Regions from separate parts of the Solwaraspora sp. WMMD1047 genome, predicted to be linked through region 2. Evidence: riboswitches for the same ligand, from Rfam matches in the RefSeq annotation. Region 2 holds a riboswitch; each other region holds the start of a gene.

Region 1 (3,267 bases), 1.2 Mb from region 2:
ATGGTACGTCGAGCGGGCCACCACGAACCGGTCCCGGCAGCTGCCCCTGGCGGAGGTCGATCCGGCGGCCGTGCCGTACTTCTCGATCGCGATCGTGCCGAGCCCGGCGAGCGCGGCCGCGACCGCCGCGGACGCCGGCCCGGGGAACGCCGCCGTGGCCGCCGGATCGGACGACGCGGCGCCGGCCGGGAAGCCGCCGGACCGCGGCGAGGTCGTGGTGGTCGGTCTGGGGCCGGCCGGTCCCGGCTGGCGGACGCCGGAGGTGACGCGGGCACTGCGGGAGGCCGAGCATCTGATCGGGTACGGGCCGTACGTCGACCGGGTTCCGCGCCGGCCCGGGCAGCACCGCCACACCTCGGACAACCAGGTCGAGGCCGACCGGGCCCGGCACGCGTTGGAGCTGGCCCTGGCGGGGTCGCGGGTCGCGGTGGTCTCCTCGGGCGATCCCGGGGTGTTCGCGATGGCCACCGCGGTGCTGGCCGTCGCGGCCGATGACGATCGGTTCGCCCGGGTGCCGGTCCGGGTGCTGCCGGGGCTGACCGCGGCCCAGGCGGCGGCGAGTCGGGTCGGCGCGCCGCTCGGCCATGACTACGCGGTGTTGTCGCTCTCCGATCGGCTCAAGCCGTGGCCGGTGATCGAGGCCCGACTTGCCGCTGCCGCCTCGGCCGACCTGGTGATGGCGATCTACAACCCGGCCTCGGCGAGCCGGCGTTGGCAGGTGGCCGCCGCCCGTGACCTGTTGCTGCGGCACCGGGCCCCGGGCACCCCGGTGGTGGTCGCCCGGGACGTCGGCGGGCCGACCGAGTCGGTCACCCTGGTGGAGCTCGGCCGGCTCGATCCCGACACTGTGGACATGCGCTGCCTGCTGATAATCGGCTCGTCGACCACCCGGGTCACCCGGCGGCCGGACGGTACCGCCGTGGTCTGGACGCCCCGCGACTACCCCGCCGACGGCCCGGCAGTGCCGGCAGGCGGTCCGGCGGTGCCCGCCGACCGCCCGGCTGTGCCGGATGGTGGCCCGGCCGCGGCGGCCGGCTGAGCGGACCGGGCCAGCCAGTCGAGTGCCCCGGCGACATCGGAGACCACATCGGCCGGCCGGCTGGCCGGGTCCGGCGGTGGCCGGTCGATCATCACCACCGGTAGCGAGAGCTCCCGGGCGGCGGTCAGCTTGCCGATTGTCAGCGAACCGCCGCTGTCCTTGGTCACCAGCACCTCGATCCGGTGCCGGCGGAGCAGTTCGGCCTCCCGGGCGGCGTCGTACGGGCCCCGGGAGAGGAGGACCCGGACGTTGGCCGGGACCGGCTCGTCCGGCGGGTCGACGAACCGGGCCAGGAACGACAGCTCGGACCGGCCGGTGAATTCGGCCAGGTGCTGCCGGCCGGTGGTGAGGAAGATCCGCCGCCCGAGCTGGGGCAGGAGGGCCGCGGCCTCGGCGTAGCCCGGCACCCGGTGCCAGCGATCGCCCGGCTGCGCCGTCCATCCCGGACGTTCCAGCCGCAGGTGGGCGGCGCCCACCTCGGCGGCGGCGACCACCGCGGCGGTCCGGATCCGGGCCGCGTACGGGTGGGTGGCGTCGATGACGGCGGTGATGCGTTGCTCGGCCAGCCACCGGGCCAGCCCCGCCGGACCACCGAACCCGCCGATCCGGACCGCGCCCACCGGCAGCCGCGGATCGCGTACCCGACCGGCCAGCGAGGAGATGATCATCACGTCCGGCCGGGGTACCAGCGTGGCGGCCAGCTCGCGGGCCTCCGCCGTGCCGCCCAGAATCAGGACCCGGGTGCTCATCCGGGCACCATCGCACACCCGTGGGCCGGCGGCCGGGCTGGCCCGACCATTGTGGCGGGGGCTGACCGGCGGCTACGCTGCCAGAGCCGCGGTGTTCGGGAAGCCGGTGTGAATCCGGCGTGGTCCTCGCCACTGTGACCGGGGAGTGCTCGTCCGCTCCGCCACTGGGTCGATGCCGATCTGGGAAGGCTGGACGGGCGCGGTGATCCGGGAGCCAGGAGACCGGCCGCGGCACAGCAAGGTAATCGCCACGAGGAATGGACGAGAGGATTACCGCGATGCCCCCTGTCACCGTGCCCGCCGCGACCGCGCCGATCCGGGTGCCCGCCCTGGCCTGGCTCGCCGTCGCGTTCGCCGTCGCCGTCGTCTACCTGGTGCTCCAGGAGAACGGCGCCGTGCTGGCGAGCTACGCCGAGTACGTACACGAGTTCACCCACGACGGGCGCCACGCGCTCGGCGTGCCCTGTCACTGAGCCCGGGGCGCTCCGATGCGGACTCTGACGCTTGGTTTCGTACTGCGCCGGGGCCTGCTGGCCGGCCTGATCGCCGGGCTGCTGGCTGCCCTCGTCGCCCTGCTCCTGGTCGAACCCGCCATCGACGCTGCGCTGGTGGTCGAGGAGGCGCGCTCCGCCGGCGAACCCGGCGGCCACGAGCATGAGCTGGTCGGCCGTGCCATGCAGGTGGTTGGCGGGATGGTCGCGGCGGTGCTGGTCGCGGTCAGCCTCGGCCTGGTGCTGGCCGTGGTCTTCGCCCGGGTCCGGCACCGCCTGCCGGGCGGCACCGACCTGGCCCGGGCCGCGGTACTGGCCGGGTGCGGCTTCGTGGCCGTCTCTCTGCTACCCGCGCTGAAATACCCGGCCAATCCGCCCGGCGTGGGCGACCCCGCCACGGTGACCACCCGCACCTGGCAGTACTTCAGCCTGATCATCGCGGCGGTCGGTTTCACCTGGCTGGCGTTCCTGGTCCGGGACGGGCTGGCCGGCCGGGGCTGGTCCGGGTCGCACGCCGCCGCCGGGGCGGTGCTGGCCGGGGTGCTCGGCAACCTGCTGGTCCTGGTGGCCTGGCCGGCGACTCCCGATCTGGTGCCGGCGGACGTGCCCGCGGGGCTGCTCTGGGAGTTCCGGCTCGCCTCCATCGCCGAGCTGGCCACCCTGTGGGCCGGTCTCGGATTCGCCTTCGGGCTGTTGCTGACGCCGCGCACGGCGGCCGGCGGCGGCGCGGGTACAGCGACGGACCCGGGCTCGACGCCGGACCCGGCCACGGTGGCCCCACCGGCCGCCGGCTGATCCGGCGGGCGGGGTGGCGCCGCCGCCCGGTCGGCCGCTGGGCTGCGTGCTGACGTTGTGCCGGGGCTGTTGCTGCGGCACCGCACGCAAGCACCCGCAGGTGGACCATGACGGACAGCTCGACCAGTTGCGGCACGGCGTCGGCGCGGCGGACCGGGTGCGGCGCAGCGAGTGCCTGAACGTCTGTGACCGG
Region 2 (3,267 bases):
ATGGACGCGCTGCAGGCAGGCGGCCATCCAGGCATGATCGTCGGCGGTGTCGGATTCGAAGGCCCGCTTGTGCGGGGTGAGGCCGAGGGCGACAACGTCGTCGACGCTCATCTCCAAGGCGTGGTCGCGTTCCTGCAACACGACGGCGAGTCGCCGGGCCAGCGTCTTGGGGCGCATGCCCGGCACGCTCTCGTCGTCCAGCCGGACGTCACCCGGATACGGCCGCAGCGCGCGGTAACCGGTGCGCAGCAGAGTGGTCTTCCCGGCGCCGTTCGGGCCGAGGACGCCGGCCAGGGCGCCGCGCCGGACGGTGAGTGACACCTCGTGGACGAGGTCACGGCCGCCGAGGTGCACAGTGACGGTGTCGAATTCGAGGATCATCCGGCGCCGTCCGCGACCCTGCGGCGCAGCAACCAGAAGAAGAACGGGCCGCCGCACAACGCCGTCAGCACGCCGAGCGGGAGCTCCCGGGGAGCTGCCACGGTCCGGGCGGCGAGATCGGCCAGCACCAGGAACGATGCGCCTGCCAGCATCGCCACGGGCAGCACGATTCGATGGTCGCTGCGCCCCAGGACGAGCCGTACCGCGTGCGGGGCCATCAGCCCGACGAACCCGACGGCCCCGGCCCCGGCGACGGCTACCCCGGTGATCAGGGAGCCGACGACCAACAGCAGGGAGCGTTCCCGGGTGGTGTCCACGCCGAGGGTGGCGGCGGACTCCTCGCCGCCGGTGAGCGCATTGAGTGCTCGCCCCCGAGCCTGCAGCACGACCCCACCGGCGAGTACGACGGCGATGGTCAGGGCCACGATGTCCCAGCGGGCGCCGGCGACGGTACCGAGCAGCCAGAACAGCACACCGCGAACCGCCTCGTCGTCGGGGGAGGTGATCACCAGGTAGCTTGTCGCTGCCGACAGCACGTACGACACCACGACACCGGCGAGCACCATCCGCACGGGTCCGGTCCTCCCACCGCCGCGGCCGAGCGTGACGACGAGCAGCACCGACAGCAGCGCGCCCAGGAACGCGCCGGCCGGCAGGGCATACACACCCCAACTGGACAGCACGCCGAGCAGCGCCACGGCGGCGGCCCCCACCGAGGCGCCGGAGGAGACGCCCAGCAGGTAAGGGTCGGCCAGCGGGTTGCGCAGCAGTGTCTGCATGACCGCGCCCACCGCGGCGAGCCCGGCGCCGACGGCGGCGGCCAGCGCCGCCCTCGGCAGGCGTACCAGCCATACGATCTGCTCGTCGCCGCGTGGCCAGGTCACCGCGACCGGGTCCAGCAGCAGCCCGCCGGTGTGATTCCAGGTGACCCCCCACACCGTGGTTGCCTTGACCTGGACCGGCCCGAGGCTGACCGCCGCGGTCAGGCAGGCGGTGGTGACGACGAGCAGAACACCGATGACGGCGATGGACGGCAGCCTACGGGCGGGCACGCCCGCGCCCACCAGCCATCAGGCGTTGTTGCGGGTGCCTCCGGGGAGGCATGACATCGACCACGGTTTCTCCACACCTCGTAGAGCCGTTGCACAGCAAGTCGTGGTCGGTCTTCTGACTCCCGGATCGTCGCGGGCACCCCGCCTTCCCGGGCCGCAAAGCCCAGTGGCGTCCTGTACGGGTACACACTTCCCCGGTCACAGCTGCGAGGGCAGTGCCGGATTCGCACCGGCTTCCCACTACCGCGACTTGGTTCGGACGACCGGAAGGTAACACATGCCACGCATGCCACGCACCTGCCGACCTGCTGCGTCCCGTCGCCGTGGGATCAGTGCGGCAGCGGCGTGAGCCGCAGCGCGCCGGCGTCTGCGAGAGCCTGCCCGAGCCGAGCACCGCCGAGAAGCGGGAACGCGGCCGCAGCATTGCTGTAAAGGCCGGGGACGACCACCCGCACGACCCGCAGCCCGGCCGCACGAACATCGGGTGTGGTCACGTTGACGGCGACGACGTCGAAACCCTTCGCGCGTACGGTGTCGACGAGCAGCCGGGCACGAAGGGTTGCCGTGGCGGCGGGCTGACCGGGGCTGATCGGTGCCGGTTCGGCCGGCCATCCGTCCACGACTTCGATCAGCGCGTGTGCCAGCCGCGGATCGAGGTATGCCTGCATGTGGCAGCCGGGGTCGGTGGCGTCGTGCCAGTCGCTGCGATAGTCGTCGAGGTAGGCGCGGTCGGCGCGCCAGGGTTTCAGTGGGCTGCCGGGGGTTGCGGCCACGGCGGCGAAGGCACCGTGGGGATCGTCGAGATCGCGCATCACCATCTGGATGTGCAGCGCCTCGGCCAAGGCTTTGCCGGCGGCGGTGTCGCTGTCGGGGTGGCAGGCGGTGCCGAGGGTGACGTATCCGTCGGCGGTGTCGTGCACCAGTGCTCCGAGGACCGGCATCCCGAGATCGGAGGGGAAGCGGCAGAGCCTTGTCCGCAGCTTTCCATCGGCGCCGGCGGCCAGGCCCGCCAGCCGGTCCGGCATCGGCAGACGCGTCCCGGTGCGGCTGGTCATCCAGGTCAGGGTCATCGCGTCCCGTTCGATGGCTTCGGCCAGCGCGCTGGCCACGGCGGCGTCGGTCGAGGTTCCTGCCCCGATGCCGGCGTACGCCGTGGCGACGGTGGCGGGCAGGTCCCGGAACAGGTAGCTCGTCCACACCAGTGCGGCCGGAACCCAGACCGGTCCGCCGTCGGGCAGCCGATGGCCGCAGACCCACTCGGCGGGCAGATCGTGGGTGAACGGCACGAACGGAAACCCGGCGGCGGTGTACTGGCCGGTCGCGTACAGCGGCAGCCCTGCCGGGTCGATGGCCTGCTCACCGCAGTCGGTCAGCGTGCGCCACGACGCGACACGCAACCCCGGCGGGACCAGGTTGCCGCAGTAACGTTCGACGGCTTCACCGAGCGCTGCGCCGGTGGCGGCGCCCGGATCCCACAGCGCCGCGCCCATGCCGGACGGGTCGCTGCGCCACCCGCTGAACGCCGTCGTGTCACTGATGACCGATCGGACCAGGTGCAGGGCCTGCGGCAGGCGGGGGTGACGAGGATAGGGCTCGATGCGGCTGACCACTCCGGTGCGGGGGTCGACGAGCGGGCTTCCCGAAGTCACGAGTACGGAAGGGGGTCGAGTACCAGGTTCTCCTCGCGCAGCGGTGCGGGCGCCCACCCGAGGCGGGCCGGTTCGTCGTACAGCCGCGCGACGCCGAGCAGCGGGAACGCGGCAGGTGCGTAGGCGGCCAGGCCGGGCACGACGACTCGTGCGACGTGCAGTCCGGTGGCCCGGACGTCGTCGGT
Region 3 (3,267 bases), 1.2 Mb from region 2:
GTGGCCGCCGGCCGCGATCAGGGCATGGATCAGCCGGTCCCCGTCCGGCGCGGGAGCCGCGGCGTGCCCGTCGGCGGGCGGCGAGTCGGTAGGCGGCGCGTCGGCGGGCACCAGGCCGGGTAGCGCGTCCGGTCCCTCGGTCGGGCCGACGTCGTACCCCTGGGCGGCCATCGCCCGCAGCAGCGCGACCGCGCTGGCCGGGGTGTCCAGCCCGACCGCGTTGCCGACCCGGGCGTGCTTCGTCGGGTACGCCGACAGCGCCAGCGCGATCCGGCGCCGGGCGGGCGGGGTGTGCCGCAGCCGGGCGAGCCGGACGGCGATCCCGGCGACCCGGCCGGCCCGTTCCGGATCGGCCACGTAGCGGGGCAGCCCGTCCGCGTCGGTCTCCTTGAACGAGAACGGAACGGTGATCAGCCGGCCGTCGAACTCGGGCACCGCGATCTGGGTGGCCGCGTCCAGCGGGGAGAGACCGTCGTCGCTCGCCGACCAGGTGGACCGGCTGGCGGTCAGGCTGAGTGCCTGCAGGATCGGGACGTCCAGGGCGGCCAGCGCGCCGACGTCCCAGCTGCCGTCGTCCCCGCCGGCGGCGGCGTCGGCCGGCCGGGTGCCGCCGGCGGCCAGGACGGTGACCAGCAGGGCGTCGGCCCGGCCGAGCGTGGCCAGCAGCTCCGGCTCGGGATTGCGCAGGCTGGCGCAGAAAATCGGCAGCGCCCGGCCGCCGGCGCCGTCGACCGCGTCGGCGAGCGCCTCGACGAAGGCGATGTTGCCGCTCATCTGGTGCGCCCGGTAGTAGAGGATGCCGATCACCGGCCCGTCCGGGCCGGCCGGCTCGCGCGGCAGCAGACCCCAGCTCGGCTGCTCGACCGGCGGCGCGAAGCCGTACCCGGTCAGCAGGACCGTGTCGGAGAGAAACCCGAACAGCTCCCGCAGGTTGTCCGGACCGCCCTGGGCCAGGTAGGCGTGCGCCTGGGCGGCGGTGCCGACCGGCACCGTGGAGCGGGCCATCAGGTCCGCGTCCGGGGTCTGCTCACCGCCGAGCATCACCACCGGTACGCCGCTGGCGCGCAACGCGTCCAGCCCTTCCGACCACATCCGGTAACCGCCGAGGATGCGAACCAGCACCAGGTCGGCGCCGGCGAGCAGGTCGGGCAGGTCGGCCGGACCGCGTTCCAGCCGGGCCGGATTGGCCAGCCGGTAGTCGGCGCCACTGGCCCGCGCGCTGAGCAGATCGGTGTCCGATGTGGAGAGCAGCAGGATCATGCCGTGACCCGGCCGGCAACGATGAGCATGGGTGACTCCTCCCCGGGTCCGCGCCCGTGGTCGTCGTGCGCGCTGGCCGGAGTCTCCTGGCTCCCGGATCGACGCTCGCCCCGACCTTCCGGCTCGGTGTCGAGCCGTGGTCTCGCGTGGGGGTCACTCCCCGGTGACAGTGGCGGGACCGCCCCGGATTCACACCGGGTTCCTCCGTGTCCACCGCGTGCTGCTGGGCCGGCGCGGGGTTGCGCCGGTGGCCCGACTCTACGATGTCGCCATGCCCGACGTCGTGCCGCCTCGCTCCGCCGGTGACCGGTGCCCCGGCGCGCTGCGGGTGCACGAGGCCGCCGACGGCGGCCTGATCCGGGTACGCCTGCCAGGCGGGCAGCTCGATCCGGCGCAGCTGCGGACGGTGGCCGACTGTGCGGCGGAGTACGGCGACGGCACGCTGGAACTCACATCCCGGGCGAATCTGCAGATCCGTGGCATCCCGCCGGGTGGCGCCGCGGCCCGGTTGGCCGACCGGCTCGCCGGCGCCGGGCTGCTCCCCACCGCCACCCACGAGCGGGTCCGCAACATCCTCGCCTCACCATTGAGTGGTCGGGACGGCGCCGGCCGGCCGGACATCCGGGAACTGGTCCGCGCGCTCGACCGGGCCGTGCGGGCCGAGCCGGCACTGGCGGCGTTGAGCGGGCGGTTCCTGTTCGCGCTGGACGACGGGCGGGGTGACGTGGCCGGTCTGGGCGCCGATCTGTGCTGGCGGGCCGACACCGGCGCGTTGCTGCTGGCCGGCCGGGACCATGGACTGCGGATGCCGATCGTCCGGGCGGTGCCGGGCCTCGTCGCCGCCGCCCACGGCTTCCTCCGGCTGCGCGCCACCGAACCGGAGCCGGCCGCCGTGTGGCGGGTGACCGACCTGTCCGGCGGCCCGGCCCGGCTCGCCGAAACACTCGCGGCGGCGAGCGCCGACCGCCCGGCCGGGGCGCTCGCGGCGCCCGCCGGGCGGGTGCCGGAGATCACCGATGACCCGGCGCCGGCTCCGGGGGCGGTGGCCGCCCCGTACGGTCGGCTCTGCGTGGTGGCCGGCGCGCGGCTGGGCCGCCTCCGGGCCGACCAGGCCAGGCTGCTCGCGGAGATTTCCGCCGAGGTGGAGGGTGGGTCGCTCGTGGTGACACCGTGGCGGAGTGTGGTGGCCGACGCCGGGCCGCAACCGGTCATGGGCCTGCTGGCCCGGATGGACGCGGCCGGGCTGATCGTCGAAACCGCCTCGCCGTGGGCCGGGGTCAGCGCCTGCGCCGGCCGGCCCGGCTGCGCGCGGTCACTGGCCGACGTCCGGGCCGACGCCGCCTCGGCGGTCGCCGCCGCCGGCCCGGTCCCGGACGGCCGCGAGCCGACCGGCGGCGAGTCGTTCGGCGGTTCGGCGGCCGGGCGCCGGCTGCGGATGCACTGGGCCGGCTGCGAGCGGCGGTGCGGTCTGCCGGCCGGCCCGGTTGCGGTGGCCGTGGCGACCGGGGACGGCTACGCGGTGACCGCCCCGGGCGGCCCACCGCCGCCCGGACCGCTGGCCGAGCGGGTCGCCCAGGCGAGGACGCCCCGGTGAGCGCCCCACCCCCGGCCGGACCGGACTACGACTACGTCCGCGACGGGGCGGAGATCTACCGCCGCTCGTTCGCCACCATCCGGGCGGAGACCGACCTGGCCCGGCTCCCCATCGACCTGGCCCAGGTGGCGGTGCGGATGGTGCACGCCTGCGGCATGGTCGACCTGGTCGACGACATCGCCGCCGCCCCGGACGTGGTACGGCGCGGCCGGGCCGCGCTGGCCGCCGGGGCGCCGATCCTGTGCGACGCGGCGATGGTCGCCGCCGGCATCACCCGGACCCGGTTGCCGGCCGGCAACGAGGTGATCTGCACGCTGCGACACCCCGACGTGCCGGGGCTGGCCGAGCGGCTCGGCACGACCCGCAGCGCCGCCGCGCTCCAGCTGTGGCTCGACCGGCTCGACGGTGCGGTG

What was found. A riboswitch is a leader RNA that binds a small molecule or an ion and turns the genes downstream of it on or off. The one in region 2 is predicted to bind cobalamin.
Region 1: it holds a riboswitch for cobalamin, as region 2 does, so the genes downstream of both, O7627_RS26500 (CbtB-domain containing protein) here and O7627_RS32260 (iron ABC transporter permease) in region 2, are expected to answer to the same signal.
Region 3: it holds a riboswitch for cobalamin, as region 2 does, so the genes downstream of both, cobN (cobaltochelatase subunit CobN) here and O7627_RS32260 (iron ABC transporter permease) in region 2, are expected to answer to the same signal.

The regions. Positions count from the first base shown of each region.
Region 1 is NZ_JARUBL010000001.1:5,812,214-5,815,480, reverse strand. It holds gene O7627_RS26510 (precorrin-2 C(20)-methyltransferase) at 1-1,039, shown strand, start outside; gene O7627_RS26505 (cobalt-precorrin-6A reductase) at 940-1,788, opposite strand; cobalamin riboswitch at 1,861-2,034, shown strand; gene O7627_RS26500 (CbtB-domain containing protein) at 2,067-2,261, shown strand; gene O7627_RS26495 (CbtA family protein) at 2,277-3,074, shown strand; gene O7627_RS26490 (hypothetical protein) at 3,124-3,267, shown strand, end outside.
Region 2 is NZ_JARUBL010000001.1:7,055,630-7,058,896, forward strand. It holds gene O7627_RS32255 (ABC transporter ATP-binding protein) at 1-381, opposite strand, end outside; gene O7627_RS32260 (iron ABC transporter permease) at 378-1,433, opposite strand; cobalamin riboswitch at 1,521-1,716, opposite strand; gene O7627_RS32265 (YcaO-like family protein) at 1,763-3,139, opposite strand; gene O7627_RS32270 (YcaO-like family protein) at 3,079-3,267, opposite strand, start outside.
Region 3 is NZ_JARUBL010000001.1:5,816,325-5,819,591, reverse strand. It holds gene cobN (cobaltochelatase subunit CobN) at 1-1,260, opposite strand, end outside; cobalamin riboswitch at 1,340-1,465, opposite strand; gene O7627_RS26520 (precorrin-3B synthase) at 1,532-2,854, shown strand; gene O7627_RS26515 (precorrin-8X methylmutase) at 2,851-3,267, shown strand, end outside.